Planctomyces sp. SH-PL14: one gene and its partner. The protein of the gene in region 1 interacts with the protein of each later gene in a pairwise test. Links are inferred from orthologs where the notes say so. Each region holds a gene or a part of one and is shown in the gene's direction. Other genes may lie near its edges. The genes, in order: dnaX and dnaE.

Region 1 (3,183 bases):
GATTCGGGTGTCTCGAACCGCGTCCTTGCCGGCACGGCGTGATAGCTCAAACCCAATGTGCCACGGCAGCCGGGGTCAAGGGGGCAACCCCTTGCCGCCGGAGGCACTTCCATGAGGAACCGTGGTACGCAACGGATGTCCCCTTTGTGGAACCGGCGTTGAGGACTCACCGCTCGGCCTGGAATCCCCGCGGGTTGGTGAGGGGGCATCCGACGCAGTGTCCGCGTTTGGACACGGACTCCTTCAGACATCTCTCGACGGCCAGGCCTCCGGCGGGCAAAGGGGCGTTGCCCCTCTGCACTCCCCACCAGGGTGCCCCTGGACCCGGTTTGATCCGTTCGATGATACGCCACACCACCCGGCCACAATCCAGCCAACACACCCCGGACTCCGTCGGCTCTGGCGGGACGCTGGTTGCTTTCGGCGGGAGTCGCGAGAATACCGGATTGGACCGCCCGGCCACCGCCCGGCGTCCGCGTCCGGAGAGACTTGCTCGTGACCGACCGCCAACCCCAATACACCGTCCTCGCCCGCCGCTTCCGACCCCAGACCTTCGACGAAGTGGTCGGACAGGGACACGTCGGACAGTCCCTCCGTAACGCCATCCGCCAGCAACGCGTCGCCCACGCCTACCTCTTCACCGGCGCCCGCGGCGTCGGCAAGACCTCCACCGCCCGCATCTTCGCCAAGGCCCTGAACTGCCCCAACGCCGTCGACGGCGTCCCCTGCAACCAGTGCGAAGTCTGCACCTCGATCGCGGCCGGGAGCGACGTCGACGTCCTCGAAATCGACGGCGCCTCGAACCGCGGGATCGACGACATCCGCCAGCTCCGGGCCAACGTCAACGTCCGGTCGATGCGGTCGCCCTACAAAGTCTACATCATCGACGAAGTCCACATGCTCACCAAGGAGGCCTTCAACGCCCTCCTCAAGACGCTGGAAGAGCCCCCGCCGAACGTCAAATTCATCTTCTGCACCACCGAGCCCAACAAGGTCCCGGACACGATCCTTTCCCGCTGCCAGCGGTTCGACTTCGGAACGATCGCCACCGACCGGATCATGGGCCGCCTGCGGGAGATCGCGGAGGCGGAAGGCCGCGTCGTCGACGAGGAAGCCCTGGAACTCGTCGCCCGCCGCGCCGCCGGATCGATGCGGGACAGCCAGTCCCTGTTCGACCAGCTCCTCGCGTTCGGCAGCGAACGGGTTCAGGCGGAGGACGTCCACCGGCTGCTCGGGACCGCCCCGGACGAGCGGATCATCGACCTCATCGACGCCGTCATCCGCAGCGACCGGCCCGGCGTACTGTCGCGGCTCCACAATGCGGCGGAAGTCGGCGTCGAGCTGGGGGTCTTCAGCGACCAGCTCCTGAACTACCTGCGGGACCTGATCGTCGTGTCCGTCGGCGCGGACGAGGTGCCGCTCCTGGCGGTCTCGGAACGCGTCCGGGATGCCCTCCGCGAGCAGGCCGGACGCTGGGCGGTGTCGACCGCCAGCGCGGCGATGCAGATCCTGGCCGAAGCGAAGAATCGCATGCAGCGGGTCAACTACGCCCGTTCCCTGCTGGAACTGGCCCTGATCCGGATGACGCTCCTGGCGGAACTCACGCCGTTGAGCCAGGTCGGTGGCCCGGCTCCCGCCTCCCGCCCGGCAACGCCCCCCTCACCGGGGACCGCCCCGCGTCCAGCAATGCCGCCGCGGATGCCCCCGGCGAGTCCGGCCGCTCCGCGCCCGGACGAAAAAAAAAACGGGGCTGAACACCCCCCTGCAGTGACGGCTCCAGCGGTCCCTCCGCCTCCAGCAACGCCCGTGGCTCCCCCTCCTTCAGCATCGCGTTCCGCGCCGGAGCCGGAACCTGAAGGAGCAGATTGCGCGCCTGGAGCTCAGATTGCGCTGTCAGCCGGCACAATGGCAACTTTCGCAGGAGAATTGCTCACCAGATTGCCCGAGGTGATGGCCTCTCACCTGAAGAATGCCACGTTTGCTGCAATTACTGGGCCAAATTCTCTAGATTTGCGGTTCCCGAAGAGCTATGGTTTCTCTCGGATGTACTGTGCGAAGGCGGAAAACCTGAAACGCCTTCAGCAGTACATCGATGAATTGGCCGGAACTCCTGTCCAGATAAGGATTAGCGAGGACGCCTCGGTGACCGCTCCGGCGGCCCCCGTCGCAGCCAAGCCGGCCATGGCCGAACGGAGACGCCCCACCAGCGTGGAAGGGGATGTTTTTGTTCAGCAGGCAGTCGCGATCCTGAACGCGACCGTCGTCGACGTCCGGGAATATTCCGGCGCGACGGCGATCGAAGGAAGCGATTCCGGTGACGCGAACGCCGATCCGGAGGAGTAGAACGAGAGGAAATCGCCGATGTTCAAGGGACTCGGAAATATCGCCCAGCTGATGAAGCAGATGGGGGACATGCAGTCGCGGATGTCCGAGATGAAGCAGAAGCTCGCCACGCTTCGCGTCTCAGGGACCTCCGCCGACGGCCTCGTGACGGTCGAGATGACCGGTGACCACCAGCTGGTCGGCTGCCGGGTCGCTCCGGCCGCCCTCGCCAACGGATCGGACCGGATGGAGACCGCGATCAGCGAGGCGGTCAACGACGCCGTCGCCAAGGCCAAGGAGGCCGCCACCCGCGAGATGTCGGGGGTGATGGGGGGAGACAACGCTGCCCTCCAGCAGGCGATGTCCCAGCTTGGACTCGGCTCCTGAGGCCCGCGCGTCCCCGCCTCGGAGAGGCTCCGCCCCATGCCCGTCAAAACCTTCCCGCCGGAACAGCACCCGTTCGGCCCCGCCGTCGGCCGGCTCATCAATGAGTTTGCCGCGCTGCCGGGAATCGGCCGCAAGAGCGCGGAGCGGCTGGCGAACTACATCATCAGCGCCACGACTCCCGAGGCGATGCGGCTGGCGGAGGCGATCCGCGAGGTCAAGCAGTCGATCCGCCGCTGCACGATCTGCTTCAACCTCACCGACCAGGAACTGTGCACCGTCTGCGCGGACTCGCGCCGCGACCGGACGCTCGTCTGCGTCGTCGAGCAGCCGCGGGACGTGACGATCCTCGAGAACACGGGAGTCTTCCAGGGGACATACCACGTCCTCGGCGGCCGGCTCTCCCCGCTGGAGGGGATCGGCCCCTCCGACCTGACGATCGAAGCCCTGCAGCAGCGGGTCCGCCGCGACGGCGTC
Region 2 (4,633 bases), 1.2 Mb from region 1 along the record:
GCTTGGTCAGACGTCTGCAGGGTAAAGCGGATCGCCGGCCGTGGCGACAGATGGGCCGATTCTGATGGATGCAGAGTGTTGACGGGGTGAAATCGCCTCCTTGCCGGGACGACGCCCATAGCTCAAACCCAACGTGCCACGGCCGCCTGGGGTCAAGGGGGCCACGCCCCCTTGCCGCCGGAGGCATTTTCGATGGGGAACCGTGGTCAGCAACGGATGTCCCCTTTGTGGTACGAGCTATGAGGACTCCCTCAATCCACACCGCCGGCGATGCAATCCCCGCGGGTTGGTGAGGGGGCATACGGCACCGTGTCCGCGTTTGGACACGAGCTCCTTCAGACATCTTCCGACGAGAGGGCCTCCGGCGGGCAAGAGGGCGTTGCCCCCTTGCATCCCCCACCAGGGTGCCCCTGGACCCGGTTTATGAGCCCGAAGCTACGCCACGTCGCCCGGCCACCATCCAGCGAACGCACCCATGTCGACGCCGTCCATCTACCCTAACCCGCGACATCCACGGCCATTGCGCCGCTCCCCGTCAAAACCGCTCGGAGCCGGGCCGCAGCGCCGATCAGATCTGGTACAATCCCGGTTTCACTCCGGCGCGAATCAGTCGCGCTGTTCCCCGCCATCCCCTCCGCTCGCACGGATTCATGAGCGATCTCGCGACCCCCGCAGCCGAGGCTGCCCCGGTGCGGCCCTTCGCCCACCTTCACTGCCACACCCACTACTCCCTCCTCGACGGGGCCAGCAAAATCCCCGACCTCGTCAAGAAGGTCAAAGAGCTGGGGATGGACTCGTGCGCCATCACGGACCACGGGAACCTGTACGGCGCACTCGAGTTCTACACCAAGTGCAAGGACGGCGGCGTCAACCCGATCCTGGGGTACGAGGCCTACATCGCCCCCGGCCACCGCACGGACCGCAGCGCGTCGCGGATGAAGGACGCCACGTTCCACCTCACGCTCCTCGCCATGAACGCGACGGGCTTCAAGAACCTCTCGCGGATGGCCTCCAAGGCCTACCTCGAAGGGTTCTACTACAAGCCCCGCATCGACAAGGAACTGCTCCAGCAATACCACGAAGGGGTCATCTGCCTCTCGGGCTGCGCCTCGAGCGAACTCTCGCGACTCCTCCTGGGTGGCGAGAAGGAAAAGGCCGAATCGCTCGTGAAGTGGTACGTCGACCTCTTCGGCGACCGCTTCTACATGGAGATCCAGGACGGCGGCGTCGAGATCCAGCAGTCCTGTGCTGAAGCGACGATCGAACTCGCCGATCGCATGGGGCTGCCGCTCGTCGCCACGAACGACGCGCACTACCTCTGCCAGACCGACGCGTCGATGCACGACGTGCTCTTGTGTGTGAACACAAAAGCCCGCGTCACCGACGAAAACCGGATGAAGATCAACACCGATCAGCTCTTCATCCGTTCTCCCGAGCAGATGTACGCCGCCTTCCCGAACCGGGCCGAGGCGGTCGCCCGCTCGCAGGAGATCGCGAACCGCTGCAACATCGAGCTCGACCTCAAGACCCGGCACTACCCGGTCTTCACCCCGCCGCCGCCGCTGACCGACAAGGACTATCTCCGGCAGGTCGCCTACGACGGCATGAAGTGGCGGTACGGAGAGAACCCCGAGCAGAAGTTCGTGGACCGGCTCGAGTTCGAGCTCGGCGTCATCAACAAGATGGGGTACGCCAGCTACTTCCTCATCGTGTGGGACTTCGCCCGGTTCGCCCGCTCGCAGGGGATCCCCTGCACGGCCCGCGGAAGCGCCTGCGGGGCGATCGTCGCCTACCTGCTGGGGATCAGCGACGTCTGCCCCATCGAGTACGACCTGCTGTTCGAACGGTTCCTCGATCCGAGCCGGACCGAGGCGCCCGATATCGATATGGACTTCTGCCGGGACCGGCGGGAAATGGTCCTGAACTACGTCAAGGAGAAGTACGGCGTCGACAACGTGGCCCAGATCGGGACGTTCGGCACGCTGAAGGCGAAGGCGGCGATTCGCGACGTCGCCCGCGCGCTCGGGGTCGACCTCAAGCGGGCGGACGAAGTCGCCAAGATGATCCCCGAAACCCTCAACATCAAGATCACGGAGGCGATCGAGGAGAATCCGGAACTCAAGCAGCAGTACCAGGCCGATCCGCAGACGAAGGAGCTCGTCGACTTCGCGATCGCCATGGAAGGTCTCGCCAAGAGCGCCGGCACCCACGCGGCCGGCGTGGTCATCGCCGACCAGCCGCTCATCGAGTATGTCCCGCTCCAGAAACTCTCGGGCAAAGAGGACATCCTCACGCAGTGGACGGAAGTCGAGAAGGCGGGCCTTCTCAAGATGGATTTTCTTGGGCTGCGAAACCTCTCGATCCTCGACAAAGCCGTCCAGAACGTAAAGAAGCACCGCGGCGTCGACATCGTCCCGAAGGACCTGCCGCTCGACGACAAGCCGACCTTCGCCCTCCTCCAGCGCGGGGAAACGAAGGGGATCTTCCAGCTCGAGTCCGGCGGGATGCGGGACCTGCTGACGAAGATGAAGCCCGACAAGTTCGCGGACATCATCGCCACGTCGGCCCTCTATCGCCCCGGCCCCCTGGAAGGGGGGATGGTCATGACCTACGTGAACGTCAAGCACGGCCGCGAGCCGGTGCCGACCGTTCACCCGATCGTCGACGGCGTCCTGGACGAGACCTACGGGGTCATGGTCTACCAGGAACAGGTCATGCGGATCCTGAACCGCCTGGGAGGGGTCGAGCTCGCCAAGTCGTACCAGTGCATTAAGGCGATCTCGAAGAAGAAGTACGACATCATCGCCAAGTACAAGGAGCAGTTCCTGGAAGGCGCCGAGAAGAACGGCATGCCCCGCCAGCAGGCGGACGACATCTTCTCGCTGATCGAGAAGTTCGCCGGCTACGGCTTCAACAAGTCGCACTCCACGGCTTATGGGGCGATCGCTTACCAGACCGCCTATCTCAAGGCGCACTACCCGCAGGAGTTCATGGCCGCGCTCCTCTCGTGCGGCATGGAGTCGAGCGAGCGGATCGCGGAACACACCGACGACTGCCGCCGGATGCAGATCGAGATCGTCCCCCCGGACGTCAACCTCAGCGGCGTCGAGTTCACGGTCGTCGTCGAGGAAGTCCCAATCGCACCCGAAGGGGACGGGAAGGCTAAGAAGAAGAAAGCCGCCGATCCGAACGAGCCGGTCCCGACGAAGACGGTCCGCCGGGTCGCCTTCGGCATGGGCGCCATCCGCGGCGTTGGCGAAGGGGCCGTCAGGGCGATCATGGAGGAACGGGAGCGGAGCGGGGTGTTCAAAGACATCTTCGATCTCTGCGAACGAATCGACGGCAAGGTCCTGAACAAGGGGGCGCTGGAACTGCTCGTGAAGGCCGGGGCCCTCGATTCGTTCGGCCCCAACCGCGCCCAGCACATCATGGCGGTCGACCGCGCCATGCAGGCCGCATCGTCGAAGCAGCGGGACAAAGCCCGCGGCCAGAAGAACCTGTTCGAATTCGGCGGTGGCGGCGGCGGATCCAAGACTGCCGAAGCGGCCCCGCCCGACCTCTCGCTCCCGCCTGCGGACGACTGGAACTACAGCCAGAAGCTCGCCTTCGAGAAGGAAGTCATCGGCTTCTACCTGACCTCGCATCCGCTCAACGAGTTCTCGGAGCAGCTCCAGGCGTTCACGCAGAACCAGGTCAAGGATCTGCGGGACATCGGGGACGGCAAGGACGTCCTGATCGGCGGCATGGTCTCCTCGATCAAGAAGGCGGCCACCAAGAAGCCGAGCCGCAACGGCCACAGCAAGTACATCAACTTCGACCTGGAAGACCCCACGGGGGTCGTCCGCTGCATCCAGTGGCCGGACGATTTTGCGAGGGAAGGGGACAAGGTCGTCCCGGAGGCGATCCTCCTCGTCCGGGGCCGGGTCGACCTCCGCAGCCGCGAGCCGAACATCATCGTCAACAAGGTGATGACGCTCGAGCAGGCGGAGCGGGAGTTCACGAAGCAGATCCTGATCAAGCTCCGCCGCGGCTACCACACCGAAGACGACATGCGCCGCATCCGCGATACGCTCGCCGGCCACCCGGGCAAAACGCCGGTGGTCCTCGTCATCGAGACCTGGGAAGACAAGCCAGTCAAACCGCTCTCCGTCCAGAACGGAAATGGCAACGGCAACGGCTCGCACACCGCGGAAGCGAACGGGACGAACGGCCAGACCGCCCACACCGACGTGATCCGCAGCTACCTCCGCTGCTATCTGACCACCTCGGCCACGGTCGCCGCCAGCCAGCCGCTCAAAGACAGCCTGATCAACCTCCTCGGCCCGAAGGGTTTTCTCTTTCAGGCCAGCCAGCAGAACGGCAAAAGCTCGGAGTCGAGCGGCAACGGCCATTGAGGTCGCAATTCGTAGGCTGGGTCAAGACCCAGCAAAACCCGCCCTCGCTATCGAGAGACGCCGCCCATGAGGACGTACCGTCGAAGCTGCGAGGGCCGGCTCGACTTTTTACCGTTGTCACGCATGAGCGGCGTCCAATCCTGACGACGGATCTTGGCCGCGAGTCATTACGTCTCGCCATACGCCACGTTCGAGAGAGACATCCCTTCCGAATTGAGGCCATCGTCCTCCTGCCGGAT

Evidence for each region.
Region 2: the proteins of dnaX (region 1) and dnaE interact in binary tests that used the Escherichia coli proteins (3 or more experiments, as listed by UniProt). The link is inferred for Planctomyces sp. SH-PL14 from one-to-one orthologs.

Annotation. Positions count from the first base shown.
Region 1 is NZ_CP011270.1:534,188-537,370, reverse strand. The notes cover bases 48-2,919. They hold dnaX (DNA polymerase III subunit gamma/tau), read left to right. Parts: upstream 48-495; coding sequence 496-2,343; downstream 2,344-2,919. Other genes in these bases: recR (recombination mediator RecR), read left to right, coding at 2,746-2,919; VT03_RS02255 (YbaB/EbfC family nucleoid-associated protein), read left to right, coding at 2,362-2,709. Also shown: more of recR, read left to right, coding at 2,920-3,183. UniProt on the Escherichia coli protein: Part of the beta sliding clamp loading complex, which hydrolyzes ATP to load the beta clamp onto primed DNA to form the DNA replication pre-initiation complex.
Region 2 is NZ_CP011270.1:1,768,941-1,773,573, forward strand. What follows is about bases 273-4,594. They hold dnaE (DNA polymerase III subunit alpha), read left to right. Parts: upstream 273-650; coding sequence 651-4,394; downstream 4,395-4,594. UniProt on the Escherichia coli protein: DNA polymerase III is a complex, multichain enzyme responsible for most of the replicative synthesis in bacteria. This DNA polymerase also exhibits 3' to 5' exonuclease activity. The alpha chain is the DNA polymerase catalytic subunit.